Regions from separate parts of the Priestia sp. P1_B12_1 genome, predicted to be linked through region 2. Evidence: riboswitches for the same ligand, from Rfam matches in the RefSeq annotation. Region 2 holds a riboswitch; each other region holds the start of a gene.
What was found. Region 2 has a riboswitch for thiamine pyrophosphate ahead of thiM (hydroxyethylthiazole kinase). Riboswitches for the same ligand answer to the same signal wherever they lie in the genome.
Positions count from the first base shown of each region.

Region 1: it holds a riboswitch for thiamine pyrophosphate, as region 2 does, so the genes downstream of both, thiC (phosphomethylpyrimidine synthase ThiC) here and thiM (hydroxyethylthiazole kinase) in region 2, are expected to answer to the same signal.
Region 3: it holds a riboswitch for thiamine pyrophosphate, as region 2 does, so the genes downstream of both, thiT (energy-coupled thiamine transporter ThiT) here and thiM (hydroxyethylthiazole kinase) in region 2, are expected to answer to the same signal.
Region 4: it holds a riboswitch for thiamine pyrophosphate, as region 2 does, so the genes downstream of both, AC1D0Y_RS06935 (acetylornithine deacetylase) here and thiM (hydroxyethylthiazole kinase) in region 2, are expected to answer to the same signal.

Region 1 covers NZ_JBFTZR010000018.1:20,809-28,794, reverse strand. Annotated here, with positions in the region: gene yhbH (sporulation protein YhbH) at 1-889, shown strand, start outside; gene AC1D0Y_RS26705 (DUF3231 family protein) at 994-2,025, shown strand; gene AC1D0Y_RS26700 (cation diffusion facilitator family transporter) at 2,170-3,066, shown strand; gene AC1D0Y_RS26695 (VanZ family protein) at 3,326-3,781, shown strand; gene AC1D0Y_RS26690 (hypothetical protein) at 3,967-4,155, opposite strand; gene thiC (phosphomethylpyrimidine synthase ThiC) at 4,133-5,902, opposite strand; TPP riboswitch at 6,016-6,130, opposite strand; gene AC1D0Y_RS26680 (hypothetical protein) at 6,212-6,502, opposite strand; gene AC1D0Y_RS26675 (undecaprenyl-diphosphate phosphatase) at 6,961-7,785, shown strand.
Region 2 covers NZ_JBFTZR010000003.1:380,140-388,125, reverse strand. Annotated here, with positions in the region: gene AC1D0Y_RS12990 (hypothetical protein) at 1-93, opposite strand, end outside; gene AC1D0Y_RS12985 (GNAT family N-acetyltransferase) at 263-727, shown strand; gene AC1D0Y_RS12980 (TetR/AcrR family transcriptional regulator) at 1,046-1,645, shown strand; gene AC1D0Y_RS12975 (MFS transporter) at 1,742-2,959, shown strand; TPP riboswitch at 3,151-3,259, shown strand; gene thiM (hydroxyethylthiazole kinase) at 3,333-4,139, shown strand; gene thiE (thiamine phosphate synthase) at 4,153-4,797, shown strand; gene AC1D0Y_RS12960 (pyridoxamine 5'-phosphate oxidase family protein) at 4,826-5,254, opposite strand; RNA gene ssrS (6S RNA) at 5,402-5,579, opposite strand; gene AC1D0Y_RS12950 (hypothetical protein) at 5,689-6,309, opposite strand; gene AC1D0Y_RS12945 (helix-turn-helix transcriptional regulator) at 6,463-6,915, shown strand; gene AC1D0Y_RS12940 (anti-sigma factor) at 7,065-7,986, opposite strand, start outside.
Region 3 covers NZ_JBFTZR010000007.1:45,034-53,019, reverse strand. Annotated here, with positions in the region: gene AC1D0Y_RS21300 (alpha/beta fold hydrolase) at 1-358, shown strand, start outside; gene AC1D0Y_RS21295 (LysE family transporter) at 344-985, opposite strand; gene AC1D0Y_RS21290 (YqcI/YcgG family protein) at 1,138-1,905, shown strand; gene AC1D0Y_RS21285 (cupin domain-containing protein) at 1,880-2,188, shown strand; gene AC1D0Y_RS21280 (cysteine hydrolase family protein) at 2,210-2,797, shown strand; gene AC1D0Y_RS21275 (GNAT family N-acetyltransferase) at 2,888-3,379, shown strand; gene AC1D0Y_RS21270 (hypothetical protein) at 3,483-3,851, shown strand; gene AC1D0Y_RS21265 (amino acid permease) at 3,887-5,326, opposite strand; lysine riboswitch at 5,429-5,613, opposite strand; TPP riboswitch at 5,788-5,888, shown strand; gene thiT (energy-coupled thiamine transporter ThiT) at 5,921-6,529, shown strand; gene AC1D0Y_RS21255 (ethanolamine ammonia-lyase reactivating factor EutA) at 6,686-7,986, shown strand, end outside.
Region 4 covers NZ_JBFTZR010000002.1:262,981-270,966, reverse strand. Annotated here, with positions in the region: gene tenA (thiaminase II) at 1-226, opposite strand, end outside; gene AC1D0Y_RS06935 (acetylornithine deacetylase) at 232-1,509, opposite strand; TPP riboswitch at 1,624-1,726, opposite strand; gene AC1D0Y_RS06930 (MupG family TIM beta-alpha barrel fold protein) at 1,946-2,956, opposite strand; gene AC1D0Y_RS06925 (PTS transporter subunit EIIC) at 2,953-4,314, opposite strand; gene AC1D0Y_RS06920 (MurR/RpiR family transcriptional regulator) at 4,403-5,257, opposite strand; gene murQ (N-acetylmuramic acid 6-phosphate etherase) at 5,270-6,175, opposite strand; gene AC1D0Y_RS06910 (DUF6612 family protein) at 6,333-7,718, opposite strand; gene AC1D0Y_RS06905 (FAS1-like dehydratase domain-containing protein) at 7,930-7,986, opposite strand, start outside.

The DNA of each region.
Region 1 (7,986 bases), on a different contig from region 2:
TGGATCTGCTGGAGATGGTCAAAAAGGGGCAGGAAAAGGTCAAGGAGCAGGTGACCAGGCTGGAGAAGACTACTTTGAAGCAGAAGTGTCTCTTATGGAGCTTCAAGAGGCTTTATTTGCTCAATTAGAACTGCCTAATCTTCAGCGAAAAGAATCTGATCAAATTGTTGTGGAGCACATTGAATTTAATGATATACGACGTACAGGTTTGATGGGGAATATCGATAAAAAACGAACGATGATGAGCGCTTACAAGCGAAACGCAATGACAGGAAAGGCTGCTTTTCATCCTATTTATCCGGAGGATTTAAAATTCAAAACATGGAATGAAGTTATAAAGCCAGAATCGAAAGCAGTCGTCTTAGCTATGATGGATACGAGCGGTTCGATGGGCATATGGGAAAAGTATATGGCAAGAAGCTTTTTCTTTTGGATGACACGCTTTTTACGTACGAAATATGAAACAGTGGAAATTGAATTTATTGCGCATCATACAGAGGCAAAAGTAGTATCAGAAGAAGACTTCTTCTCCAAAGGAGAAAGCGGGGGAACCATCTGCTCATCTGCTTACCGAAAAGCGCTTGAATTAATTAACCAAAAGTATGATCCGAGCCGCTATAATATTTACCCGTTTCATTTTTCAGATGGCGATAACTTAACTTCAGATAACGCAAGGTGTGTAAAGTTAGTAAATGAATTAATGAAAGTGTCAAATATGTTTGGATATGGGGAAGTGAATCAGTACAATCGACATTCCACTTTAATGTCTGCGTACAAAAATATTCAAGACGAAAGTTTTAGACACTTTATTTTAAAACAAAAATCAGACGTTTTTCACGCCATGAAAAGCTTTTTTAGAAAAGAAACAGAAGACCAGAAATATGCTTAACCTAAAAGGCCTAGACTTGTTATCTAGGTCTTTTTTATGCGGTTTATTCAGCGCTTCTTTGGAGATAGTAAAAGTACGACTTTATCCAAAAGGAGAATAAGTGAATGAACGAAAATATAAAGAGCGAAATGCAAAAACATCAACAAAATCAGCGGTTGAACGCAGCTGAGTTAGGTTACTTATGGGCGCAATATTTAGGCGATACGCTGTATGTATGTGTTCTTGGGTATTTTCTATCTGTTGTAAAAGATGCAGAGATTAAGGAGCTCTTAAAAAAAGCCCATCAGATTTCACAAACTCATGTAGACGAATTGACGGAATTATTCAGTTCGGAAAAAATTCCAATACCAGTAGGTTTTGGGGAACAAGATGTGAATAAAGGAGTTCCTGCTTTATTTGATGATATTTTTATGGCTATTTATGTCAATGAAATGGCCATTGGAGGTATGAAGAAATATGCTAGAGCGCTAAGCGCAGTGAGAAGGCAAGATATTTATGATCACCTGTCTCGATGTGTAAAAGAAAGCGACAGCCTTTTAGAGGATTCTAACTACGTTATTTTAAGAAAAAGCATGCTGATGAGACCTCCGGTTATTCCTTATCCGGTAAAAGTGAATTTTGTGGACGAGAAAACGTTTATATCACCATTTTTCTCTCAAATGCATCCTCTAACTTCTTTGGAGGTTACGGCTATTCAAGAAATTGTTAATACAAATGTATTAGGTAAAACGCTGATGCTGGCATTTAGTCAAGTAGCTACCACACAAAAATTACGCTCTTATTTTTTTGATGGAGTTAAACTTGCGAGTAAGCAAATTAAGCAATTCACCGAGTTATTGTCTGAAGCTGACCTACCAAGTCCGCGTCTGCTTGATGCATATGTAACCAACTCAACGATTTCACCGTTTTCAGATAAGCTGATGATGTATCATACTTCCACAGCGGTGACAATTGCTATTGATAACTGCGGTGCTGGCTTGTCTATGTCGTTCCGTTCGGATGTAGCAGTAGAATTTTCTCAGCTAATCGGGCGTATAGGGAAGTATGGAAAAGATGGAATTCGGATTATGATTGAGCAAGGTTGGATGGAAGAACCTCCAATGGCAACAGACCGTAAGAAGTTGGCGGAGAAATAATAAGGAGTATGTTGTAGATTATCATTAATTTTGCGGTACCGAAACATATATAGCTAAGCGAAAATAGATTGCTCTAGACCCACTTGAATGAGCAGTGATAAGATAAAAAAGCTGATTTTTCAAGAAGTAAGTCGAGGTGTGGAAATGAACAACAGTATAAGGGAGTCCATTGCGAAAAAAGTAGCATGGATTAGCGTATGGAGCAATATTGCCCTTACGCTAGGAAAAGTAATAGTAGGATGGATTGGAAATAGTGATGCTGTATTTGCTGATGGTATTCACTCTGCAGCGGACGTATTTGCCTCTATTATTGTCTTGTTGGTTATACGAGTAGCAAATAAACCAGCAGATGATGACCATCCATATGGACATGGAAAAGCAGAAGTGATTGTCTCGGGAATCGTAGGAATTATTTTATTGCTTGTATCATTTTATGTGGTATTTGAAGGAGTCGTTGGTTTATTCCATCCGGTTGAATCTCCAAATATTTTAGCCATGTGGATTGCTGTTATTTCATACATAGCAAAGGTATTGTTGTACCGTTATTCTTTAAACGTAGCGAAGCAGCACCACAGTAAGGCAATTGAGGCAATTGCATTTGATCATAAAGCAGATATTGTTGCTTCTATTGCAGCGGCAATTGGTGTTTTATTATCGATTATTGGTGATAAAATGGATGTTCAACTGCTGTTATACGGAGATAAAATAGCAAGTATCTTTGTTGCTTATTTAATTTTTAACATTGCCAGACAAATGATGGGAGAGTCTTTTCAGATCTTAATGGAAGGCAATATTGATGAAGAGCTACTGAAAGAACTTGAAGAAAGCATTTATGAATTTGAAGATGTGAAGCGGATTGATCGCGTTCGAGCAAGAGAACATGGCCATTACATATTAGTGGATGTACGTATTTCAATTGACCACTTTAAAACAATTAAGGAAGGTCATGATTTAGGACGAGAAATCAAAGCAACACTTATGAAAAAGCATGATAATATTCAGGAAGTATTAATCCATTTGAATCCTTATTATCCAGATTAAATAAGAAGCAGCGAAGTGCTACTCGCTGCTTCTTATTATTTATATATGTAGAAATTAATGAAATGAGTAGCATAAAATAATGAGGATTTTTATTTATAAAGAATCAAGTTTAATAAAATTGTATAAAGGGAATTGTATTTATTTATTGATGTGATAGGATAAAAAAGCATGTAAATGCATTCACGACGAATGAAAGCAGTGGACGGGTACATATAGATAATAATAAATGGTTTTGGGAGTCAAAGAAGGTGATGTTGAAGTGAATGTAAGCATCAGGTCAATCGTTAAAAAAGTCATGTTCATTCTATTTATTGCGTATGGGGTAGTGGTCATTTATGCTACGCTCATACGGGAAAACGAACATGTTTACGGAAAAGCAATGAACTTGGATTTATTTAGTACGATCCGTCTGATGTGGGAAAGCGGCAATATAATGCTTACTGTGACAAATATACTGGGAAATATCGTAATGTTTGCGCCGCTTGGAATGTTTATTCCTTTGTTTATGAAGTGGTTTGATGGTTTTATCCAAGTGTTTACGACTGGTTTCTTAATCAGTTTTTTAATTGAAATTTTACAGTACAAGCTAACGGAACGAGTATTTGATATTGATGATATCTTTTTGAATACGCTAGGTACATTTATAGGCTGGGTTATTATTAAAATACTATATTGGATTAAGAATATGCTGAAAGCACGTTTCAAAAAAAGATGAACTTGAGAAACGTAATGAAATTAATCCAATCTAAAGACGAACAAATGGGATAAATGAGCTAGTATGGATAGCTTGTTACATCGCGGTTGCTACATGCATGAAATCTACGTTCACCCTACCAATGAAAAAATCCGAGCGAGCTGGGTTCTTAATCAAGAATTCAACTCGTTCGGATTTTTCTTCAACTAAAATACTTTTGGCTCAGCTTCTGCTTCTTGTTGATAGAAACACTTAATGCAGCGTCTTACGGAAGAATGTGAGGATTCAACGATAATATGCTGACAATTTTGCTGAACAAATAATAACTTTCTTTCAAGCTGCTTAATTTGTTCTTTAAGCTGTTCTACTTCATTATTGATAGATATTTGAACCACTGTTAACAAACTCTTTAGCTTTTTCTTTCATTCCTTCTTTTCTTACTTCATTTACATCTTTTTCATTTTCTTGAGCCATGTTACGAATATCTTGAGAAATACGCATCGAACAGAATTTAGGTCCACACATTGAACAGAAATGGGCTGTTTTAGCACCTTCAGCGGGAAGTGTTTCATCGTGATATTCTTTTGCGCGCTCTGGATCTAGTGAAAGGTTAAATTGATCATTCCATCTAAATTCAAATCTTGCTTTAGACAGCGCGTTATCGCGTTTTTGTGCTCCTGGATGGCCTTTTGCTAGGTCAGCGGCATGAGCAGAAATTTTATAGGTGATAACGCCTTCTCGAACGTCTTCTTTATTCGGCAGACCTAAATGTTCTTTTGGCGTTACGTAGCAAAGCATAGCTGTCCCAAACCAGCCAATCATTGCAGCCCCAATACCTGATGTAATATGGTCATAGCCTGGAGCGATGTCGGTTGTAAGCGGTCCAAGAGTATAGAAGGGAGCTTCTTGGCATATTTCCATTTGTTTATCTACGTTTTCTTTGATGAGGTGCATAGGAACATGTCCAGGACCTTCAATCATAACTTGAACATCGTGTTTCCAAGCAATTTTAGTTAATTCACCAAGCGTTTCTAATTCACCGAACTGTGCCTCATCATTAGCATCTGCAATGGAACCAGGACGTAGTCCATCGCCAAGTGAAATAGAAATATCGTATGCTTTACAGATTTCACAGATTTCTTCAAAGCGAGTATATAAAAAGTTCTCTTCATGATGAGCTAAACACCACTGCGCTAAGATGGATCCTCCGCGTGAAACAATACCTGTCGTACGTTTCGCTGTCAGAGGAATATAGCGTAAAAGAACACCTGCGTGAATAGTAAAGTAATCAACACCTTGTTCAGCTTGTTCAATTAATGTATCGCGATATGCTTCCCACGTTAGATCTTCTGCTACACCTTTTACTTTTTCAAGCGCTTGGTAAATAGGAACGGTCCCTACAGGAACAGGCGAGTTGCGGATAATCCATTCGCGCGTTGTGTGGATATCCTTTCCTGTTGATAAATCCATAATTGTATCGGCTCCCCAACGCGTTGCCCATGTCATTTTTTCTACTTCATCTTCAATAGCTGAACGAATAGCTGAATTTCCGATATTAGCATTGATTTTCACGTGGAATTTGCGGCCGATAATCATCGGTTCGCTCTCAGGGTGATTGATATTATTAGGGATAATGGCACGTCCTCTTGCTACTTCTTCACGCACGACTTCAGGATCCATCTGTTCACGAATAGCGATAAATTCCATTTCGGGCGTGATGATTCCTTTTTTCGCATAGTGCATTTGCGTTACATTTTGATTTTTTTTCGCGCGCAACGGTAAACGATTAGTGATAAAGCGCTCGTACTGATCTCTTGGATCACCATCATAATAACCGTTATCCTGTGGCTGAACCGTACGGCCTTGATATGTTTCTACATCGTTTCGTTCTGCAATCCACTTTTCGCGCAGAGCCGGTAATCCTTTTTGTAAATTAATTTCATAACAGGGATCTGTATAAACACCGCTCGTGTCGTATACACGTACGGGACTATTTTCTTCTTCCCCAAAAGATCCTGTAGTAGGAGACTGATGAATTTCACGCATAGGCACTTTAAGGTCTTCTCTGGATCCTTGGACATATACTTTGTGACTGTTTGGAAAAGGCTTTTTCATAGAAACTGATACATTTTGTTTTGACATTACATATTCCTCCGGTTTCGCATAAAGTGTAGCTATACCGAACCATAAAAAAATCGGGTTCTGTGATAGACAGAACCCGATGGAATAGGCGAAAAAAGAATAAACATATACTATTCTTTTCAAGACTACTTCCCTCCGCTGGTATAACCCAAATCAGGTTCAAAGGGTTAAAGAGTTTTATTGCACTCTTCTCTCAGTCTGAGCTATCAGACACCCCTAGTAGAAATAACATTCAAATTATTCAATTTACGGCTTAAGTTTACCATCATTCGGTAAAAAATCAACCCTTAAATAAAAAAAGCTAGACAATTAACGTTGTCTAGCGGCATCGATTGCAATCACAATAGCTGTAATAATGTGCATGATAAACCCTAAAAATGGAATCCAAGCAACCAGTGAAGTAACAATCCCTAGTATGTTTCCATACGCAGATAACCCTCGTCTATTAGCTAAAATGAGCGTGATAGCATGAAGAATAAATCCAATAAAAAGAGGAGTATAACTAAAGCCCATAACAATCCCGGCGCCAATTAAAGGAATTCCCAGCAAGGCTTCATACCCAGCAGTGACCCATTTCATTGTACGTACATTTCCATTCATAAGTAAAAAGCCTCCTAAAAAAGATACTACTATATACGAGTAAAGAGAGAAAAAAGTTTCAAATTACTTAGGGGATATGCCGTATAAGCAAGCATTAGTTGATTAAAATGATAGATGACAGTAAAGGAGATGGAAAAAACATAATGATTTAGTCATTTTTTCACACTAAAGAAAAATAGTCTAGATGATTCATTTTTAGCTAAGGGGCCGGAATTTATACCGAACATAGTGACTACTTTCTAAAGTAAATAAAAGCTGATATCGTGTTTTTTGATTATAGCATGTAAGGTTTTTATTACAAATTATTAAAGATTCTTATCTTTTTGCAAATACACATTGTATTTCATAGTTTTAACAATTATGATAAAAAAGCAAGTGTCAAATTAGGAAAATAGTTGAGCATGTAAAACGAAGCGATAAGCTTATTAATTTGAAAGAAAGGCAAGGTACATAGCTTTATGTGGGAAATTATTGTAGCAATCATTTTAGGGATTGTAGAAGGTTTAACAGAGTTTGCTCCTGTTTCGTCAACTGGGCATATGATTATTGTGGATGACCTATGGTTGAATTCCAAAGAATTATTTTCATCTCCAGTAGCTAATACATTTAAAATTGTTATTCAGCTAGGGTCGATCTTAGCAGTAGTAGTTATTTTTAAAGATCGTTTCATTAATTTATTAGGATTGGGAAAAAAGCCAGCTGCTCCAATTGGACCGACAAATCGCTTGAATTTAATGCAGGTAATTGTTGGTTTGTTACCCGCAGGAGTGTTAGGACTTTTGTTTGATGATTACATTGATGAACATTTGTTTTCTTTAAATACGGTGCTAATTGGCTTAGTAGTCGGAGCTGTATTAATGATTCTAGCAGATTTGTTTGGACCTAAACGTCCGCGTGTAGAGACGGTGGACCAAATGTCTTATGGACAAGCACTGGGTATAGGACTGTTTCAATGTATTGCTCTTTGGCCAGGTTTTTCTCGTTCAGGCTCAACGATTTCAGGAGGAGTTCTTCTTGGAATGAGCCATAAGGCAGCGGCAGATTTTACATTTATTATGGCAGTGCCAATCATGGCAGGAGCAAGTGGACTTTCATTGGTTAAAAACTGGCAGTATTTCACATCAGATGCGCTACCGTTTTTTATTGCTGGTTTTATCAGCGCCTTTATTTTTGCGCTGGTATCTATTCGCTTTTTCCTGAAATTAATTAATCGTATCAAATTAGTACCGTTTGCACTATATCGAATTGTGTTAGCAGCTATTCTATATTTTGTATTTTTATAAAATAAACACGCGAGTTCTTTAGTCCCGTAAGCTTCTAATAGAGACTCAAAGAGCAAGAAAAAGCTATTGCAATGTTGCAATAGCTTTTTTGCATAAATATATATTATCGCCTTTTGAAAGCGTTTTATAAACATGGGTATTGACAAAACGTGTCGAAAAATAGTAAATTAATATTTGTGCAGTATAAAGTTAAGTAAAAGT
Region 2 (7,986 bases):
GTTATAGTCGATTAAATCATCTTGAACAGGATCACTAAAGCAGGCGGATAATAAAAACAAAAGAGGGACAAGACAAAATAAAACCTTCTTCAACGAATTTCACCTCCGTTTAACAATGTATGAAACATCTGCTTGGCAAAGTCGATTTTAATAACTGTGAAAAAGAAGGGAGTGTATAAAAGGATTTTTAAAGGTTGACAGTGAATTTATTCATAAGTAGGTTTGTAGTTGACCGCCCGTTAGTAGCAGGAAGGAAGAGAAAATGATTAAAATAAAAAGAGACCACTTAACGAACAATGAAGTTATTGAACTAGTAAGTTCTCACCTTCAAGGAATGAACTTACATTCACCTCCTGAAAGTATTCATGCTCTAAATATTGAAAGCTTAAAACACCGTGATATTACGTTTTGGAGCGTGTGGGAAGACAGACAGCTAGCAGGGTGCGGGGCTATAAAAGAGCTAGATGAGCATCACGGAGAAATTAAATCGATGCGAACAGCCGCGGCTCATTTGCGAAAAGGCATTGCTAGGGAGCTGCTGCAGTACATAATAAATGAAGCGAAAAAACGAGGATACCGACGCTTAACCTTAGAAACAGGATCCGCTTCTGCTTTTGAACCGGCTAGAAAGCTATACGCCAGTTTTGGATTTTACGAGTGCGAACCGTTTTCTACCTACAAAGAAGATCCATACAGTGTATTTATGACAAAGAAATTGAATGATTGATTAAAAGAGGCCGGAACAAAAGTATTTTAGTCAAAGAAGATCCGAACGATGAATCAAAATTTTTGATGAAGAATCCAACTCGTTCGGATTTTTTTATGGTGATGGTGAACGTAGGTTTCATATATGCAGTGGCTTCTAGCGGTTGATTTAGTTATGTCTCAACCTCTTTGTTTTTTTGTTTTGTCATAATTCATATAAAAAGGTATAAACTAGATTTTTTCACTAGACAAAAAGGATTTTCCTATGTAGTATAGGTGTCAGATAATACAAAACGAATGTTCAGTATAAATAATAAATGTGCCGGGCGGTGGAAATAGCTTGAATAAAAAAAAGCTTCAAAGTGAACAAACCAAAAGAAAAGTGGCAGATGCCGCTAAAGCATTGTTTTCTCAAAAAGGCTATAAAGCTACATCTATTGAGGAAATTGTAGAAGCTACGGGAAGCAGTAAAGGGAATATTTATTATCACTTTAAAAGTAAAGAAGGGCTTTTTCTCTATTTAATAGACGAATGGGATCTCGAGTGGGAACGCAACTGGAAAGAAAGAGAGTCTCTTTACAAAACAACAAGAGATAAGCTTTTTGGAATTGCGGAGCAAATCATTTTAGATGATTTAAATCATCCTCTTACGAAAGCTGCCGATGAGTTTTTTAACAACGAGGAAAAGGGCAGCGACATCGAAGAGCGAATTGATGAGATGGTGAAACGACACGTGGAGTTTAACCGGGAGCTTTTGCAAAAAGGCATTGATGAAGGAGAGTTTTCTCCTAAAAATGCAGAACAGCTTGCAGTGATTTTAGAAGGGCTGTTTGTTGGAATGAGCCGCATGTCTCGAAAAACGAACACGGAAAATGCCCTGAAGCTTTACCATTCAGCAATCGATGTATTTTTAAACGGAATCATAGCAAGGTCTTCTTAAATAATCGGGGATGCTTATTGCGGTAATGAGTAATCCCTCATTATTTTGTATTTTTATAGACCGAACGTTCAGTATTTTTGTAATCAGGAGGTTTATATGTCATTATTGTTAAGAAATCGAGCGGCGATTTTGCTGCTCATGCTAAATATTTTTATTGTTTTTACAGGAATCGGTCTCGTTATTCCAATTATGCCAACATATATGACGGAGCTTCATATCAACGGCAGCGTGATGGGGCTTTTAGTAGCGGTGTTTTCACTGACTCAATTTTTGTTTTCACCTTTAGCGGGTCGGTTATCAGATTCGTTAGGGAGAAAGAAAATTATTGTAGCGGGAATGATTGTTTTTGCCTTGTCTGAATGGTTCTTTGGTTCAGTGAGTACACCTCTTTTATTATTTTTATCGAGAATGTTAGGCGGGGTTGGGGCCGCGCTCATTATGCCTGCTGTTATGGCCTATACAGCGGACGTGACGTCTGCTAAAGAACGCGCTAAAGGAATGGGCTATGTGACGGCGGCGATTACAACAGGATTTATTATTGGACCCGGTATCGGCGGCTTTTTAGCTGAATACGGCATGCGTGTACCATTTTATATGGCCGCAGTAGCAGGAGGCTTGGCTGCAGTGATTACGCTTCTTGTTTTGCCAGAGTCTCGTCCTGTACAAAATCATGCTGTTTCAAACAATGAGAATCCAAAAGAAGAGCGGCTGCTACTGCAGCTTATGAATTCTTATAAAGAACCTTATTTTTTAAGTTTAATTATTGTTTTTGTGACATCGTTTGGATTATCCAATTATGAAACGATTTTTTCACTATTTGTTGATCATAAATTTAGCTTTACGCCAAAAGATATTGCGTTTGTTATTACGTTCGGCTCTATTGCGGGGGCTGTAGTGCAGGTTACGATTTTTGGGTGGATTTTAAATAAGTTTGGTGAAAAAAGAGTGATTTCGTTTTGCTTGATGATGACGGGACTTTTTATTTTACTTACGCTATTTGTGCACACGTACTGGCTTATTATTGTTGTGACATTTATCGTTTTTTTAGCAACAGATATTTTACGTCCGGCAATCAGCACGCAAATGTCGATGATGGCACAAGACGACCAAGGATATGTAGCCGGACTAAATTCTGCTTATACAAGTCTTGGAAATATTATTGGCCCCGTTGTAGCAGGCTTTCTCTTTGATATAAACATTAATTATCCGTACGTATCAGCTGCACTTGTACTGCTTCTTTGTTTTCTTTTATCTTTAAGAGCAGGGAAGGACAGAAAAACAGTTGTGAGAAATCAAGCGGTTCAAGAGAAATAACCATAAGGAAAAATGATAGAATTCTTAGGGAATAGAAGACCTCCAGTAGCTTACTGGAGGTCTTTTGATTATTCTTTGAGGAATGGTGTAAGCTTTAAAGCGCCACTCAGCCTATAGAGAAGCTTTATTTTATCGGCAAAACAGTGAAATGGTTGCAAATAAAAAAGGTTAATAGTAAACTTTAAACGTAACAAGAATAGTATGGGAGCTTGCGCGGGGCAGGCTGAGAGTACAGGGACGCCTGTTGACCATTTGAACCTGTTGGATAATGCCAGCGCAGGGAATGTGAGTACATACCAAAGCACTTTGCGCATGCAAGGTGCTTTTTTGTCTTTTTTGCAGTGTTAAAACTAAATGAAAAGAGTGAAAAAACATGGATATTAGTAAAATTTCAGCTCAATTAGAGAAAGTAAGAGACATAAGTCCGCTTGTTCATAATATTACGAATGTTGTGGTAACCAACTTTACAGCAAATGGACTGCTTGCACTAGGAGCTTCACCTGTTATGGCTTATGCGAAAGAAGAAGTGGCTGACATGGCACGAATCGCCGGAGCGCTTGTCTTAAATATGGGTACACTGACGGCTCAAGAAGTAGAAGCGATGAGAATAGCAGGAAAATCAGCAAATGAAAATGGCGTGCCGGTTATTTTCGATCCTGTAGGAGCCGGAGCGACCCCGTTTCGTACAGAAGTAGCACGTCAGCTTGTAGAAGAATTAAATATGGCAGTTATTCGTGGTAACGCTGCTGAAGTTGCGAATGTAGTAGGCGAGTCATGGCTCATTAAAGGCGTTGATTCATTAGAAGGGCAAGGAGACGTCATTGAACTTGCTGAGAAAGCAGCGAACAAATTAGATACAGTGATTGTTATCACGGGTAAACAAGATGTAATCACAGATGGAAACAAAACGTATACAGTAGACAACGGTCACCCGTTATTTACGAAAGTGACGGGGACTGGATGTCTGCTGACATCAATTATAGGAGCTTTCGCTGCTGTAGAAAAAGAATATGTCGAGGCAAGCGTTGCTGCTTTAAGTTTTTACGGAGTGGCAGGTGAAATCGCCGCAGCGAAAAAAGGTGAAGAAGGGCCGGGAAGCTTTCAAATTGAGCTGTTAAACCAGCTTCATCTTTTATCTGGGCAGGATATTGAATCATATGCAAGAGTACATCAACGTTAAAAGGAGCCGGAAAATGACAAACAAAGAAATCAAAAAGCTGCTGCAAGTTTATTTTATAATGGGCAGCAATAACTGTACAAAAGATCCGAGAGCAGTGTTGAAAGAAGCAATTGAAGGCGGCGTTACTGTGTTTCAATTCCGTGAAAAAGGCGAGGGTGCCCTAACAGGAGAAGCGAAATATCAGCTGGCGAAGGAACTTCAGCAAATTTGTCAGCAGCACAGCGTTCCTTTTGTTGTGAATGATGATCTTGACTTAGCGATCCGCTTACAAGCAGATGGCGTTCATATTGGACAAGAAGATGAAAAAGCTCATATTGTTCGAGAGAAAATAGGAAAAGGAATTGTAGGCGTCTCTGTTCATAATGCACAAGAGCTGCAGCAAGCGATAAAAGACGGGGCGGATTATGTAGGAATGGGGCCTGTTTTTCCTACGTCTACAAAAAAAGACGCAAAAGCAGTGCAAGGTACAAAGTTAATTGAAGAAGTACGAAACCAGAATATTGACTTTCCAATTGTAGGAATCGGCGGGATCACGCCTGAAAATGCCAAACAAGTAGTAGAAGCAGGTGCAGATGGCGTTTCTATTATTACCGCGATTAGCTTAGCAGCGTCTCCAAAAGAAAAAGCAGCTCAATTGAAAGAAGCGGTAGGAAAATAAAAAAAGCGCACAGTGTGCGCTTTTTTTATTATAGCTGAACAGTTTGAGGAGTTTCTTCGCCTTCATTCATAAAGCGAATTTCGTTCGGCGTAATTTCAAGAACAACATACTCAGGGTCATTTGGACCGTCAAACCATTCTTTCATGTGATCGTTCCATATACGTCCTTTTAATTGATCACCAGTACGAAGAACAGCTGTACCAGATAATTCTAAGTATTGATCGCCATATCCTTCGCCGCTGTAGCCCAATAGTACGTGCACGTTCGGATTGGCTTCGATTTCTTCTGCCTTATGTGTATTGATATTTGTTGGTGTGTAAAGAGCGATACCATCTTCATCGCTAAAGAATGTCATATAGCGAGAGTGGGGTTTGTTGTTTACAACTGTAGCTAATGTTCCTACACGATTTCCTTCTAATACTTCGTTTACTTTTTTAGCAATTTTTTGTTCATTCATTTTATCCATCTCCTTTATTACTTTTTATGTTCCTCAATCGAAGATAAATAAAACATACATGTCTAAAAAAAATATAAGTTAACAATAAAATAATTATGTAAACTAATAAAATAAAAAATAAAAAAAGCTAGCTACAGCTAACTAAAAAATAAGCCCGCACTGCCGTAACCCTAAGTGTCTTAAATACCCAGATCTACTAGGTGGGTGCCCTCATAGCCGGGTTTAGCGTCCCAAGAAGGGCGTGCTATCTGCAGCTAAATTTTGAGCTCCCTTTTAACACTCAAAGGTTTAAGACAACATGAGTATACGCACAGCGCAGGTATGTATAACAAATGTAAATAAGATGCCGATATATAAATGTTTTCTAATTAATCAACTTTCATCGTACAAGAAATTATTATAACGGAATAATGAATGGAACGCAAGACTTTTATTTAAAGTTTTTCTTCTCTAACATCTTGGCGGGGAAGCAGTAACAAAATAAGAAAAGGGCCGGCAACTGGAATGAAACATAAAAGAAGGTAAGGCCGGGATGCTATCCTTTCTTTTGTCATAACGGAGTAAGAAAGCCACGTTAAAACAAAAAAATCAGCGGTCATCACGCTAACAAGCTGTGACTGCATAAAAGCTTCTCCATAAGCTTTTATTGAACCTATGGATAGTCCGTATACGTAACCTGCAATCGTGAGCGCTAAGCATAGTCCAATCCATAGACGAGAAGAAATGATAGTAATGAAACGTGAAGGAATACGCGAATGTTTTCGAACTTTTTGTCCTTTCCAATGATAATAGAACAAAAGAGAAAAAGCTCCAACCCCAAATGATAGAAGAGAAAATGGCCATCCAGGCAGTTTGTATGTATCTTTTTTACAGATCATTACCATAAACAATATTGGGAAAAGTCCCAAAAAAGAGAATACCATAACCACGAGCGGATCTACCTGTTGAAAATTTCCTGTGATAAGTTTTTTAAACAGTAAATCATCAGAGGCGCTTGCTCCCGGAGCTAGCAGAAAGGCGTATAGTACAAGCACAGCCCATACAATGATATACATATTCTCAACTCCTTTTAATTGTTTTGGTGTACAAAAACCATTTCAGTATATTTCCCCGTCTTGTGACGAAGGGAAACGCTTGAAACTCTTCTTTAATTAGGTGTAATATTACACTAAAGAAATGTACGTGTATAGAAAGAAAGGGCTGTGAAAATGAATAAACAAGAAGTAATTAAATCAGTATCGGATAAAATACGATTAATTCGTTTAGAAAGAAACTATTCACAAGACAGAATGGCTGAAGTCATTGGTATTTCCAAAAAAACATTGGTTCAAATTGAAAAAGGGCGCACGGAAGCAGGGTGGACGACCACTGTTGCAGTATGCGGTTTGTTTGGTGACAGTGAAATCCTTCAATCGGTTTTAGGAGACGTTCCTTTAGAAGTAGTAGAAATCATTGCTCATAACGGCGTATCTTCTCCAAAAGATAAAACGCTCGGAGGAAGAGTATGGTGGAAAGAAATTCAAAAAGAAGGCTCTTTTCGTCTGCAGCAAAATATGATTAGTCAGCACTATCGCATTTTAGATGACCAAGACTATCGATGGTTTAGTTCATTTGATAAAAGCGAAGCGGTAAAAAGGTTTGAACAATTAACGAATGAATAAAAAGAGGCCGGGACATAACAAAATCACTGCATATATGAAACCTACATTCACTCTACTCATAAAAAAATCCGAACGAATTTGATTCTCCATCAGGAGTCTTGATTCATCGTTCGGATTTTTCTTCCACTGCTATACTTTTGTCTCGGCCTCTACTGATTCATTAACGTACCTGACGAGGGACGACTGAACCAATTCCATAGCTCTACATCTCCAAGTGACGCATATGTGATCGACGGATCATTTTTTAATTTCAGCAGTTTTTTTGTAGGCCCTGTAATCACAACGCCGTACACACCGACGCCGTGTTTTTTTACATAAGAATATCGCTGCTTTAGCAACAGATCGGAATGGTCTAGCTGGCGAACTTTTTGGACCGTTTCTTCATTATCGGCTAATAGTTTCATCATATTTAAAACGTTCGACTTGCTAGTAGAGTGGGTTTGATTTCCTTTGTGATCGTAAGGTAAGTCTAGAAACTCTGGAAAGCCAAATGTTGATGTTAAGTCAATTAATGGCTCGTCTTTTGTACTTGTTTTTTGTTCGTGCCCTGTATTAAGCGCGTACCAAGAGGTAGAAAAATCACGGCTGTCGATGGCGCTCATTTTTTGCTGAACTTCTTTTAGCGAATACGTATCATCAAAAGAAATAGCCACTTCGCTTACCGTTCCTTTTGGTAGATTTTCTAATGCTTTCCATGTTTCATTCGTCCATTCCTTATACTCTTTTGCATGTAGCTTTAATTTTTTTGGATCCGGATAGACAAAAGAAAGGTTAAGATCGTATTTGCCGCCGGAAAATTCTTTTTCTACACCGCTTGTTTTATCAAACAGCTGATGAAATGTAAACGTCCCAATGGCCTGCTCTTCACGTCCAATTTGCTTATAAGCTTCCATTTGCGACTGCATGCGGAAAAAGGACTGTGTATCAGAAGTGGTTTCACGTATATGAACGTTCGGAAAAGCAGATTCGATAGCCGCTTGATTCACGCTGTTTATGTATTCGGTTTTTGATTGATGATAATATACAATAGATAAAAAGCTGCCGATTATCCATAGCAGAACGACAGAGCCA
Region 3 (7,986 bases), on a different contig from region 2:
CATGCTTGAAGAGTTTGGGAAAAAGTTTTTTAATCAGCCAACCAGTTCAGCTTTTAGAGGGTGGTTTCAAGATTTAGGTTTAGAGGCATCCGGTCATGGAACGATTAAAACTGCGGTGTCTTTACGAGACGAAGACTTACGGGAAGATTTAAGTCAAATTTTCGCTGAGACATATATATTACACGGGAAAAAAGATCAAATTTGTCCATTTGATCTTGCAAAAGTTATGAATCGTCATATTTCATTTTCTACACTTCTTCCATTTGAAAACAGTGGACACGGCCTTTTTTATGATGACCGTGAGAAAGTAAATGACACTCTTATTGAACTCATCGCTAAAAGCTCAGCCTACAAGTAAGGATATACATTTAAAACCGAACTGGCAGCCAAATAAAAAAAGTAAAAACCCGGCACCTAACGTAATGAAACGAAGAAGCTTAGGCGTGATAAATTTTCTTGTAAAATGAATGCTGCTGGCAATATTTAAATTCCAAAGAAGGATGCCAAAGATAATAAAGAAACTGTGAAAAAAGACAGATAGCCATGTTTGACTTTGGAGGCTTTCGCTTAAGCTTGACCCAAATACACCAAACCAAAACACAATATTTAAAGGATTCATAAGAGCAATGAAGAAACCTGTAAAAAACGACTTATCTCTTTTAATAGAGGGTTTATTTACATCTATTGAAAAGGAGCGAGAAACAGCTTGTTTCATACTTTGAAAGCCAACAAATGTGAGCATGACAAAACCAGTTGCATACAGGGTAACAGTAACAGCCTGCATCTGAACAAAAGGCGTTAACCCTATTAAAATGAGGAGCATAAATAAAATGTCGGCCGTCATGCCTCCTAAACCAACTAGCCAAGAAGCCCAAAAACCTTTCGTCAGGCCTTTTTTAATCATCTCTATATTAATTGGACCTACCGGTGCTGCGAGACTAATACCTAGAATTATTTGTTTTATAGCAATCAAAAACCACTCCACAAACACAGCCTCCTTTCTAACTTGTCCAATAGTAGCTTATATATATATAGATTAGAGTTTTATAATTTAGAAGCGACATTTAGTTAAAAATGCTCATAAACTTTCTTTTCTTTAATACACATGTAACGTTGAGTTCCATAAGGAGGGTTTTAATGGCATCAAAAATGCTTTTTCGAGCCAATGAGATTTTAGAGTCAACGCACGTCCCGTTTTGGGGAAAAGATGCTTTTCAATATTTCCGAAGCGATATATTATCAGAAGAAAATCCATTTCCTTGTATATTAGGGGTAGAAGGCTTTAAAAAAGATTTACTGCGGTTTTCATTTGTGACTACTCCTTATAACTACCAAGATATTAGGAATGCAGCGTCGGCACTTAGAGAATACATAGATACTTTTAAAACCATAGGTCGCTATACATCCTTTGTGTTATTCTTTAAGCCTGAACATAAAGAACGTTCAATGGAAGAGTACGAAACGATGTTTTGGGATACGTTGACGTTTCTTCATCAAATTGATCAAAAGAAATGGCCGCAAGACATTCCAAAAGATCCAAAAGATCTATTATGGGAATTTTGCTTTCACGGAGAACCTATTTTTGTCGTCTGTAATACGCCTGCTCATTCTTTACGTAAAAGCCGTAAGAGCAGGGGATTTATGATTACATTTCAACCTCGGTGGGTGTTTGAAGGTATGACAGGAGATTCAAAAATAGGGCGGCACGTACAAAAGGTGGTCCGCGATCGGTTAAAAACATATGATGACGTATCAGCTCACCCTGAGTTAGGATGGTATGGACAGCAGGAAAACCGAGAGTGGAAGCAATATTTTTTACACGATGATAACAACTATACTACCGGACAGTGTCCGTTTAAATTAAAAAGGAGTGAGCAGCATGGACGTAAAAAAAGCCTCTATTAAAAAAGGAGTTGGCGGAAAGTTTGAAGAAGTAATTAAAGAACTGCTTCCGGCGTATACTGGATACGTTGAAGTACAGCATGATATTGCTTTTCAAACGCACCCATCTCATACCCATCCAACTGATGAAATTCTTCATATACTTGAAGGATCTATTTACTTTACAGTTGAACATGATACGGTTCTATGTCAGGCAGGAGATCGGATACATTTACCGAAACAGACGGTTCATTCGTCAAAAGCCGGTCCTGATGGGTGCACATACGTTATTTCCATTTTAAAATAAAGATGAAAGAAGATGATGCTTATGCTACGTTCCCGGCCAGTGCTGCTGCTTATTGATGTACAAGAAGGATTTTATTCACCACAGTGGGGGGAAAGAAACAATCTAGATGCAGAAAAACATATGCTGACGCTACTGCAAGCATGGAGGCGCCAAGACTATCCTGTTATTCACGTACAGCATGCATCAGAAAATCCAGATTCTCCTTTACACCCCAGTTCGAAGGGGTTTCAGTTCAAAGAAGGGTTTGGTCCACAAGAAGACGAATACTTAATTCGCAAACACGTGAACAGCTGTTTCATTGGAACAGAGCTAGACAGTTATTTAAAAGCAAATGGTTATGATACGCTTATCTTAATAGGACTAACTACTAATCACTGCGTCTCCACGACTGCCCGCATGGCTGGAAATCTAGGGTACAGAACGTACGTTGTAAACGATGCAACAGCTTGCTTTGATGGTATGTCCTACGATGGAAAAACAAGGCTTTCTGCAGAAGATGTACATACATTCGCACTGTCTTCTTTGCATGAGGAGTTTGCGACGGTCGTTTCTACAAAAGAGACACTTCAAGTTCTTCAAACCTTTCAATATGCTCAAAATCACAACTGATGTGCATGTGCACATCGGTTTTTTATGTAGATTATGTTTATTAAAAGAAGTAAAATAAAGATAATTCTATACTATAAGGAGTTTGTACATATGATCATTCGTTATGCTAAAGAAGAAGATTTACCTATGCTTGTTGAAATTTATAACCAGTCTGTTCAAACAAGTGCTGCTACTTTTGACTTAACGCCTGTAACAGTAGAGCATAGAAGGAGCTGGTTTAATAATCATATTAGCAATGAACTTTTTCCGCTTATTGTCGCAGAAAAAGATGGGGTAGTAGCGGGCTATGCTTCGCTTTCTTCTTATCGAGATAAAGAGGCGTACATTCAAACGGTAGAGCTATCGATTTATATTGATAAAAACCAGCAGGGGCATGGCATTGGAAAAAAGCTTATGAAGCGAATTTTGGAATTAGCTAAAGAACTCAACCATCACGTTGTTATTTCAGGGATTACAAAAGGGAATGATATCAGTATCAAAATGCATGAGCAATTTAATTTTACATTTTGCGGAGAATTTAAAGAAGTAGGCTGGAAATTTAATCAGTGGCAAGATGTTCTTTTTTATCAGCTTATTTTATAAGATGTATGACACCTTTACACATTGTAACGTTTTAGTTTCATGTGTAAAGGTTATTAAAATAATAAGTCGTTTTATTATTTTAATACGAAAGGTGTTAGCTATCATGAATACACATTTTCAATATCAGTATCTAAGAGCTATTCCAAAAAGATGGTCAAAAAAAGAACTGCATATCCAGCTGAATAGAATCAAACACAACTCTGAACTATCTACTATAGCAGCAGATCCGCTTTTTTATCTGTTAGAATGTACCCATTCAGGCCTTCAAACTCAACAAGAAATCATAGACTACATCCAAAGCATTCCTACTCATCAACTTCCATCTTTTGTAACCCATTTAAGCAGGTTAATTCAGCATATTTATTATATAGAAGCTGCTGATTACTGTAATCGCCCCCTCAAAGGTTATATGCTTGTTATGAAAAATCAGCCCGCCTATATATCTCTTCATTTTGCTGATCAGATCACATAAAAAAGCTCTCTATTCAAAAGAATAGAGAGCTTTTTTTATTCGTATTTTTTTACTGTTACTTGGCATTCTTTTAACGGAATAAGTTTTGACTTTTTCGTCCATTTGTATCCTAACCAAACAATTAAGAATAAAGGAAGTCCGATATAAGAAACAAGTACACCGTACCAGTCAATCGAATCACCCGTAAACGCCGAATAGTTTTGACCTAAAATGACAACAGCACATAAAATAAAGGCAAAGATAGGACCAAACGGGAAAAGTTTTGCATGATATGGAAGTTCACTCAAATCATGACCTTGAGCAACAAATGCTCTTCTAAAACGATAGTGGCTGATGGCAATTCCTAACCAAGCAATAAAACCAGACATACCAGAAGCGTTAAGTAACCACGTGTATACCGCACCGTCTCCAAAAAATGAAGCACCAAATGCAAGTGTACCGACAAGTGCCGTTGCGATTAAAGCATTAACCGGAACGCCTCGTTTATTTACTTTTGCTAAGAACCTCGGTGCTTTTCCATCTTTTGCTAAGTTCCAAAGCATACGCGTAGAAGCATACATACCTGAGTTACCAGCAGATAAAACGGCTGTTAAAATAACGGCATTGATAGCTGATGCTGCAAACGCCAGACCTGCTCGTTCGAATATTAAAGTAAATGGACTTACCCGCACATCATCACTTGCTAATGAATCCGCTGTGTATGGAATAAGCATCCCGATAACAAAAATAGCTAAAATATAAAATAACAAGATGCGCCAGAAGACTTGTTTAACTGCGCGAGGAACCGTTTTTTCCGGATCTTCACTTTCTCCAGCTGCGACTCCAAGCAACTCTGTTCCTTGGAATGAAAAACCAGCAGCCATAAAAATACCTAAGACAGTAAAGAATCCACCGTGAATGGGTCCATCACCAAGCGTGAAGTTTTTAAAACCTGGTGCTTCATTGTTAAAGATACCAAAAATCATCATAATACCAATAACTAAAAAGATGATAACCGTTACTACTTTAATTAACGAAAACCAAAATTCAGATTCACCAAATCCTTTTACAGAAAGGTAGTTAAGCCCAAACATAATTAATAAAAACAGGGCACTCCATAAAATAGAAGAAGAGTTTGGGAACCAAAATTTCATAATAAGGGCTCCAGCCGATAATTCAGCGGCAATCGTAATAGCCCAGTTATACCAATAGTTCCAGCCGAGAGCGAAACCAAAGGATGGATCTACAAACCGAGACGCATACGTACTAAACGAACCGGCTTCAGGCATATAAGCTGCGAGCTCCGCTAGGCTGGTCATCAAAAAGTAAACCATGACACCAATGATAGCGTAAGCTAAAAGCGCTCCCCCAGGTCCTGCTGTGTGAATTGCTCCACCACTTGCTAGGAATAAGCCGGTTCCGATGGCTCCTCCTAATGAAATCATCGTTAAGTGGCGAGATTTCAACCCACGTTTTAATTCTTGCTGCTCTTGCATAGATAAATACTCCTTTCGAATGTACGGAAAGAGACGGGATAACATAAAAAAAGCCCGCAGTATATGTGCGCGCTTTTAAATCTGAAAACCGCGTCAACCTTCCGTGAAGATAGCTCTTCACATCACTCGCATGATGTGACAGTTCTGTTCCTGTTCGGAGACAGCCCCAGCTTAAATCAACCGAGAAGTGATCTAAACTTCGGCAATTTTTCCTTTCAAGCAACATCCTCAATGTTCTCTGCATTTCCGTTGCTTTACTATTAAAAACTGCGACCTCTACCTCATCGATTAGGATGAGGGTTTTTTATATTCATTTGACATAAAAGAAGTATACCAAATACTAAAACGATTGTCATTATAAAAAATAGATTCAGAAAATAGAAACATCTTTGAAATCTCTCGAATCTATTTTGTTACATATGATATAATGGATGTTGTCATAATACTACATAAATATCCGAACGTACCACAGGGGGAGCCGCCGTGCTGAGAGTGAACAAATTGTTCAGACCCTTCGAACCTGTTAGTTAACGCTAGCGTAGGAATGTGGGAATAGTAGCATATATTTGCTTACTCCTGTGTAAACCGTTTGATATGAATGATTCAAAAACAGGAGTGAGAAACGTGAATAAAGCATTACCTTTACAGGCTAAAATTGAAATAGCTATTTTTGCAGCATTGGCACTTCTACTTGATCTTTTGCCTTCCATTAAGATTGCAACGGCTGTGAGTATTTCGTTCTCCATGGTGCCCATTTTTATTATGTGCTTTCGCTGGGGAGTAAAAGGCGGGGCTCTATCTGGTCTATTATGGGGGCTTTTACAGTTGGCAACAGGAACAGCTTATATTTTAACAGCGCTGCAAACGTTTATTGAATATATTGTGGCTTTTGCTTTTATAGGTTTTGGAGGTATTTTTTCGCAATCTATTAAAACTAATTTAGCTAACAATAACAGATCAAAAGCTTTTGTTTTGATTATTTTATCCCTTATTATCGGCAGCTTCGCACGGTATTTCTGGCACTTTATTGCGGGTATTATTTTCTGGGGATCATATGCGCCAAAGGGCATGTCCGCTCTATGGTATTCTTTTTCAATGAACGGGATTTCAATGGTAGGATCACTAATAGCCTGCTTAATCATTCTTTCACTATTAATTCCATCGGCATCAAGAATGATTATAACTAAATCACACTCATCATAAGCAAAAAGACTAAATCTACCAAGATTTAGTCTTTTTTGTCATTTGTCACCTTTGTTTACACAAAAGTGTGTCAGGTTTGATAACATAGTTAGTGAAATATTCAAAAAACTGTTTTATGATAATCACCATATTCAAACGAGATAAGGGATTGATAGCATGCTACAGAAATGGATCACGAGCATAGGTTTAGATATTGGAACAAGTACAACAAAACTGATTGTAAGCAAGCTGTTAATAGCAAATCAACAAAATCAGTTTACGCTGCCAGGCTGTCAAATTATTGATCGTCGCGTAACGTATGCAAGTTCTATCTATACCACTCCTATGCTAAACGATGTTGAAATCGATGTTCAACGATTAACGGTACTACTAGAACAAGAGTATAAGAATGCAGGAATCTCCTTAGATCAAGTGGAGGCAGGTGCTGTGATCATCACAGGAGAAACGGCCAGAAAGAAAAATGCAGAAAGTATCGTTCACTATCTAGCCGAACATGCTGGGGATTTTGTTGTTGCAACAGCCGGCGCTGACTTAGAAGGAATATTAGCAGCAAAAGGATCAGGAGCAATCGAACGTTCTGCTGAAACAAATGCAGTAATTGCCAATATTGATGTAGGAGGAGGAACTGCTAACATCGCTTTATGTCAAAATGGAAAAGTTATAGAAACGTTTACACTGCATGTGGGAGGAAGATTAATTCGTCTGAATTCAGAAGGTTTTGTTACCTACGTTTCTTCTCATTTAACTGAATTTTTGAAAAATAATTCTTTAACACTGCGAGAAGGTGAAAAAGCAACATTTGAAAAGCTCTCGTCTATCTGTCAATTACTAGCTGAAGAAACCGTGAATTATGTAAATGCGCTGAATCAAAATTCCTCGCTGATCGTTTCTCCTCATACAAGATCTTCTATCCCCGAAATGATCATGGTTTCAGGAGGAGTAGGAGCAATGATGGAGAAGCAAAAGCCAAAAACAGTGAAGGAAGTGGCCATACATGGAGACGTTGGTCCGCTTCTAGCATATCATTTTCAATCCATCCAAGTATCTCAAGCCGCTGAGACAACGCGCGCTACTGTAATTGGGGCTGGTATGCAAAATACAGAAGTTAGCGGATCAACTGTATACATTGGGTCAAAGCGGCTGCCGTTAAAAAATATCCCGATTGTAGAGATACCTGTTCAGCAAGAAGAGAAATGGAATCCGCTGATGTTTCAAGAAAGAGCTCGAGCGGCATGTATGCAGGCTTCAACTATTTTCAGCGCAGAAGATCCCCCCGCTGCTATTGCTTTATCTCATTTTCCTTACTGCAGCTATAAGATGCTTCAAGAATTAGCAAAAGTAATAAGCGCTGAATTTATTGCTTGTTTTAAAGGAGCTAAGTGCCTCGTTGTTCTATGCGAGCAAGATATTGCAAAAGCTTTAGGACAAGCATTAGCTAAACAGAGGAAAGAGTTAGA
Region 4 (7,986 bases), on a different contig from region 2:
CCAAAAGTGCAGCAAATTTCCCCATCGTTTGAACATCAGTAGCTTTCATGGCTCCAATCGCAAATAATTTTGCATAATCAATTAGGTAAAGGTAATCTTGAATCATGTAAAAGCGAAACTTCTCCTTTTCAAGCGTTCCGTCTCCCATTCCCTGTACAAAGGGATGATTATGATTTTGACGCCAAATAGGCTGCAGCTTTTCGTATAATCGTTCACTAAATTTCATGATGATCACTCCTTATGCGTATGCAGCCACGTATAAATGAACTGCAACATCACTTTTGTATATTGAACAAGCTGATTTATATCTAATTGTTCGTTCACAGCATGTGCATTTGCTAAATTTCCCGGACCATAAATAGCGGCCGGAATCCCCGCATCAGCTAGCCATCCCCCGTCTGTTACGCTAGTTGACACATCGATTGGGGGCTTTTTCCCTTCAAGTTGTTCATGAGTATGTGCAAGCAGCTGGACTCCAGCATGATTTTCATCAATTTCTAATGACGGGAAGATTTCTCCTCTGTCTTCAATCATTGATGTGCCTCCCCATTCAAAGGTTGGCAGGTTATCTTTTAACCATGGATCTGCTTTTGCAATAGCTAAAATGTATTCTTCCACTTCTTTTGATACTTGGCCGTATGATTCATTGGGATAATAGTGAACGGTGACCCACAGCCTGCATTCATCTGCAATAAAAGCAGCATGTCTTCCCCCTTCGATTACTGCTGGATTAATCGTATTTGTTCCCGGCAAAAATCCTGGATAGCTTTTTGTAACAGCCCAGTGGCGCTCCAATTCTTGCAGCCCTCCGATCACTTTTGCCATCTTCTCAATAGCACTCGCAGCTAACAGACCTCCTCCAGCATGAATCATACTTCGGCGTGTACCGTCATGATAGGTTTTACTGCTTTTTATCGTAATCCATCCCGTGATCACTCCGCCTTGACCTTGAATATGTAAATCACTCGTATCAGCAACAAGCGCAAAGTCAGCTGTATATCCTTTCTGACAGCATTGCAGCGTACCTGCCTCTCCCACTTCTTCTCCTACAACGGATTCAAAAATCAAGTCTCCCGGCAGTTCGATTCCTGCTTCTGTTAAAAGCTGGACTGCAAATAATGCTCCTGCCAAGCCGCCTTTCATATCAGCAACTCCGCGTCCGATTATCATGTTGTCTTTTACCACAGCTTCAAACGGATTTGTCTCCCACTTTTCATTTTCTTGTACCTCAGCTACATCCATATGCCCGTTAATAATTAAGCTTTGATAGTCAGCTGATTTTTTCCCTTTTAACGTGCCCACTACAATAGGATCGTTGCAATATAAATCCCACATATCGATGGAAAAACCGCAGTTTTCAAGGAAATCCGCTACGTAGCGCTGCGCTTCATTAGAATTTCGTGCAGGAGGCGCTGGCGTTTTATATGCAACAAGCGTTTTTACTAACTGGATTAGCTCCCCTTTGCGCTCCTCTACCTGTTTGACAAGCAAATCAATTGTTTCTTCCATGTATGACACCTTCCTTTACGCATAAAAAAACACTTCTTTCGCAGGAAAGAAGTGTTTTTGTTTATATACAAAAAATTATTATAACGAGTTCGTAAGGAAATACCATACAAAACATCCATTACAATACCTCTTTCCTACGCTAGTATTACCTAGTTCAGGTTATAAGGGTTAAGACTTCTCGTCTCTCTCAGCTTAGAAAGCACCCCTAGTGGCGTTGTATCTCTATAAAATTAAACGATTATCATATGTTTACCTGTAATAGTTTTATCATAGTAAAGCGTTTTATTCAATAGAAAGGTTCATGATTCAGCAATGAAAATAGTTTCCTTTTTAGTAAAATAAAAAGCACACACTTTTTTTAAGCAGTGTGTGCTCTTTACTTTTATAAGCTTACTAGTTAGCTATCGGCTTCTTTAAAAATACACCGTTTTTCCATTCAGACAGGAACAAGCTCAAGTTTTTGCCCCGGTTTCACTAACGAAAGCAGCTCATGATCTTCTTCTATCACATACCCAATCACGTTCACATTCGCATTTGCAGGCAAATTCGTTTTAGCTATTTGAACCTCTCCTCTATAACGTCCGTAGCCATCATTGTCCATTGTAATTGCTCCGATTCTGCGCTCGACTGTATGAAATGGCGGCACCGGTTTTACAGATCGTGTATCAACTAAACGCAGAGCGTCTCTTGATACATCTGGACGCACGCTGTACGTTCCCTCTATATGAGGTGAACGAATGCGCAGCGGAATAATGCTGCTTTCTTGATATTGAACCAAACGCTTTAATAAATTTGAACCGGCATATGGATCTCCAATATAAACCTCCGCTACTCCGCAGCCGTATAAATCTACTGCAGAGGTAAAAGGGCATCTATTACGGTCTTTTTCTCTAGTAGGAAGACCTTGATAAATAGGGCCTCTCTTTTCGCCTTCCCCGGGAATATAAGCGCAGACTGGGATACGAAGTTCATTAAATAAATCTGTCTGCTGTTGAAAAAATGTTTCTTCAAGCCCTGTTTCAGGCCGCGGATAAAAATTATGCCATGCAAGCAGCTGATGATGATGAAGACCTGCACATAAGAGTGCTTCAATTTCTTGTTTGGATAACGTACTTGCATTAACGGCAATATAAAATTCATTCGCAAGCGAAAGAGTTTCTGCTGTGCTAAACCCATCGTCTAGTCTAATACCAGATACGCCAAGTGAAGATAGCGACATAAGGCTTTCGATACCTAAATGAACCGGCGTATGCTTGGATACGTCTGCATACACGCTTATTCCACAATCTCTAGCCACATACAGCAGTTCTTTTGCCCGTTCAGCCAAATCTCCTTTTTCCTCTGGAATGTGAAGCGAAGTGAATGCACGTGTGACGCCGCACTCACTTGCTTCTATTAATCTTTTTTTAGCATCACTATCATTTAAATAAAACGAAATGCCAATCATTCAAACTCTCTCGCCATTTCATCGTTGAATCCAAAGAAATACGTACAAACAAAGCCGGCTGCGTAAGCAACAACTAACCCGAGTAAATAAAGAAGAATTTGATGCGCATGAACTAAAAACGTAAGCGGCAAACCTGAGACTCCCACTGCTACAGTCGCAATATGAAAGTGCGCCTGAAACGCTCCGCCGATTCCAGCTCCAAGACAAGCGGTTAAAAAGGGGCGTCCTAAAGGAAGTGTGACTCCAAAAATAAGCGGCTCTCCAATTCCAAGCAGCCCTGAAGGTAGAGCGCCTCCAATTGCTCGCTTTAAACGTTTTTTCTTTGTTTTGATATAGATAGCAAAAGCTGCACCGACCTGACCGGCTCCGCCCATTGCTAGTATAGGAAGAAGCGGATCATCTCCAATTGAATTGATAAGCTCTAAATGAACAGGAGTAAGACCTTGATGAAGTCCTGTAATGACGAGCGGCAAAAATGTTGCTCCTAAAACAAAGCCTGCTACAACTCCTCCAACCTCCAAAACTCCTAAAAGGCCTTTTGTGATTCCGTCTGAAATCAAGCCGCCGATTGGCATGAATACTACATACGTAATAATGCCTGTAATTAACACCGTAACGGTTGGTGTAATAATAATATCCAGTGACTGAGGGACAAATTTACGCACACGTTTTTCCACTACGGCCATAAAGATTGCTGCAAGCAAGACTCCTATTAAGCCACCCCGACCCGGCAAAAGTGCTTCACCAAAAAGTTTAATATCAGCTACGGCAGGATTAATGACTAAAATACCTGCTAAGCCCCCTAAAGCCGGCGAACCACCAAATTCTTTTGCCGCATTAATACCTACTAAAATACCCAGATAAGCAAATAAGCCGCTTCCGATAACGGTTAAAAGAATAGCAATCTGTGAATCTGCAGGAAGCCACTTCGCTTGAACTGCTGCTTTTGTCACTCCGGTGATAAGTCCAGATGCTACAAGAGCAGGTATTAACGGAATAAAAATACTTGCAATTCGGCGAAGCAAGAGCTTAAACGGAGTTGCGTTTTTTTCTTTCAGCTCCGATTTCCGCTGAGCCGCACGGTTTTCTAAATTAATACCGCCAGATTCATCAATTAACTTTTCAAACTCCTCTGTTACTTTGTTTACTTTTCCAGGACCAATAATGATTTGCAGCGTTTCTTCTTCCACTAATCCGAGTACGCCTTCAAGCTTTCGTATATCTGCCTTTTTTACAATTGAATCATCTTTTACAGTCACGCGCAGCCGCGTCATACAATGCGTATACGCTTCAATATTTGATGCTCCCCCAAGCATCTCCAAAATAACCTTTGCTAATTGATGATTATCTAAAGACATGTTAATCCCCCTTTGTATTTTCCTCTTAGATGGATACGGTACTGAGGAAACAGACCACAAAATCCCCTTTTTGTAATCGCTTTCTTTTTTATTTCTTAGTTTTCAAAAACTGAATGGCATCCCTTGTTTTATCAATATACTCAATCGTTTGGTCATACTGCTGCGCTGCAATACTTAAAAATAGTACATCAATCACATAAAGCTGGGCTAAACGAGACGATGTAGCTGCGCTTCGAAACGGCGCTTCTTGAGAATAAGACGTATACAAACAGATATCTGCTAAAGACGAAACGGTAGACTGTCCGTATTTGGTTAAGCTAATCGTCTTTACTCCGCGATTTTTAGCTAAAGATAAGACGTTGCTTACTTCAGGAGTCTCTCCTGAAAAAGAGATGCCCACAACTACATCGTCTTTACTTGCATTTGCGATGAGTGTAGCTGCTAAATGGCTATCTGCAAAAGCCGTGGCATTTTTATTAATTCGAAGAAATTTTTGCTGCGCATCCATCGCAATAATATGTGAAGCACCGATTCCAAAAAAATGAATATTTTTGGCTTCAATCAGCGCTAAAACAGCCCGCTCTGCTTCTTTATAATTCACAAGCTCGGCCGTATCACTTAGACTTTGAATGCTGTTGCTTGCCGTTTTTTTGACAATAGATTGAATCGTTTCATTTGTTTCAATATCGCGGTATCCTTGCTCCGTATCTCTAGCTAAATCACCGGCTACTCTTACCTTTAATTCTTGAAACCCGCTAACCCCGATAGATTTACACAAACGAATAACAGCAGCACTGCTCGCATTCGCTAGTCTACCTAATTCTCCAGCCGTACTGTTTACCACAGTATGCGGGTTGTTTAAAATATATTCAGCAATTTTCCTCTCCGAATCAGGAAGCTTAGCCACCGTGTTTTTAATCATTGTTAATCCGCCTGTTGACATCGTTTCTCTCCTTTATACGTAATGTTCAATCGCTTTTCTCACATAACCGCCCGCATTATTCAGCAACATCTTCGCGGTGTCATAATTTTCATTTGTTTTGATCATAACCACTGCTGTTTTTACCTCATTATTTGCTTCTTCAAGCGTTTGGCTTGCTTGTTCATAAGAAACACCTGTAATTTTACAAATAATACCTATCGCTCGTTCTTTAAGCTTTTCATTACTCACATGAACATCTATCATTAAGTTTTCATACGCTTTTCCTACTTTGATCATAGCCGCGGTAGAAATCATGTTGAGAATCATTTTATGAGCACTTGCTGCTTTTAACCTTGTGGAACCTGTTAGCACTTCCGGACCTACTACCACCTCAATACTATGGTCCGCTTCTTTTCCAATAAGAGAATTACCATTGCAAGACAGCGCCACCGTTTTAGCTTTTACAGATTTTGCATATCTTAATGCACCAATCACATAAGGAGTGCGTCCGCTTGCAGCAATTCCAATGACTGTGTCTCGTTCATTCAAATAAATTTTTTGTAAATCTGCTGCTCCCAACTCTTCTTTATCTTCAGCACCTTCAACTGCTTTAACAAATGCTTTTTCTCCTCCAGCCATCAATCCCTGTACTTGATCCGGATTGGTACTGAAAGTAGGCGGGCATTCAACAGCATCCAATACTCCCAGCCTTCCGCTTGTTCCTGCTCCAACATAAATAAGCCGGCCTTCCTTTTGAAACGATTCACTTACAAATTCAACTGCCACCTCTACGTCTGGAAGTACTTTTTGTACAGCCAGCGCCACTTTTTGATCTTCTTTATTCATGATGTTTAAAATTTCTTTTGTACTAGCTGTATCGATCTTCGTTGTCTGTTCATTTTGAGACTCTGTTGTTAATAACGTAAGCTGTTCATTCATCTTTTCGGCTCCTTTTTCATCTTGTAGTGAATTTATGGTTATTATAATTCCATTGAAATATAATTTCAATAATTTATTTTTATATTTGAAATTATATTTTAAAAGAGACATAAAAAAAAAGATTTCATGCATATAGCCGAAATCTTTTTTTGTCTATCTATGATTGCTGAGCAAATGTTAACAGATACTCATCTTGCATTAAAACTTCGTAATCTTTTTCACCATTTCTTACGACGTGTACAGGGACTGTTTTTGCTGGAAGTAATTCAACTGGCTCACGATAGCGTTTTGCTACTCCGTTAATAAGTTCGTTGACTAACTGCTCGTTACTCAGCTCACCCGCCTGGTATTTTTCTGCAAGTGGTGTCATGACTTCCGCTAATACACTTGCATCGTTAAATCCTTGAATTTCGACTTGTACGACGTACGCATCATCTTCATCACTATACGCTGCATCTTTAATTTTATATTTTGTAGATGAAAGAGCTTGTAGAAAAGCGCTGCTTACTTCGTTTAACTGCTCGTCGGTTATGTTTGAGCTCAATGATGATAAAGCACCTTTAAAATTCGTTTCAAAAAACTCTACAAACGAACTCTTTTGGAACTCCCCTTTTTCTTCTACCTGTTTCTTATCTTGCTGATTTGGATGTTTAGCAACAAATTGATCTGTATTTTGATAAACAGTTGCTTGAATTAAAGCGTCCACGTATTGTCCCGCTTCCTTGGCATAAGCAGCTTGCTTTTCTTTACTTGGCTTTTCACTGCCGCTATCTTTAGAAGCAGCAGCGGCTTTTGCTTCCACTTTTGGTTTTGTTACATTGTCTAATTGGTTATATGTATACGTATACGTATACGTTTGCTTAGACTTTGAGTTTTCTGTTTTTCCGTCTACTTTAACTGGATACGACTGATTTTTTACTACTTTCTTTATTTGCTTCGTTTCTTTATCAATTGTCACAACAAGCGAAAAATCTTTTCCTTTAATTTGGTCAAGGTCTACAGCAGTATCACTGCCTTGATTTGTTATTTTATAATAAGCTTTAGCATCACCTGCTATAATTTTTTGCTTTTTGTCCTTGCCTCCGTTAAATGTTAATACATACTCTTTGTCTTTTTCGGTGACGTCAAATTCATTTGGAAGATTTTTATCATATTTTTGATAGTAGCGTATTGGATTTTGTTGAAGCTCCATAGCGTTATTAATTAAAGCCGCAACGTACTTTTTTTCTTCTCCCTGTACTTTTGTGCTTTCTTCTCCAGCCACAGCTAACGTTTCATCACCATCATGATACATCTTCAATTCTTCGCCGTTCATTTTTGTGTTAATGTAACCTGCTTTACTTTTAAAATCAAACTCTTGTACTCCGTTTACTTGGTAATCAGAGGAGCCTTCTTCTTTTCCAGTGACCTTCACTTGAACATTTTTCACCTTTTCTTGTGCTTCTTTCACGTCACCCGTTAATTCCTCTGAAGACGGCATCCCACATGCCGAAAGCAATAGAGCGAATGATATTGCTAAGCTGGTATTCATTATTTTTTTCATATAAGAAACTCCTTTTTAAATATTTTTCCAAAAACAAGAATCTATGTACTTAGTAAATACACAATTTTACCATTCACAAAACCAAACTTCACTAAATTACCATATTTACATTTAAATAGTAACTAACAAAAGAAGGAAATTGCACAATAAAAAAGTCACGAATCCGTGACTTTTCTAACAGCATTCATACTTATTTGTTAACGTTTTTATTTTAATCTCTAATAATTCCATTACTTGTCCCTATCAGTACTTCTTTACCTTGTTGATT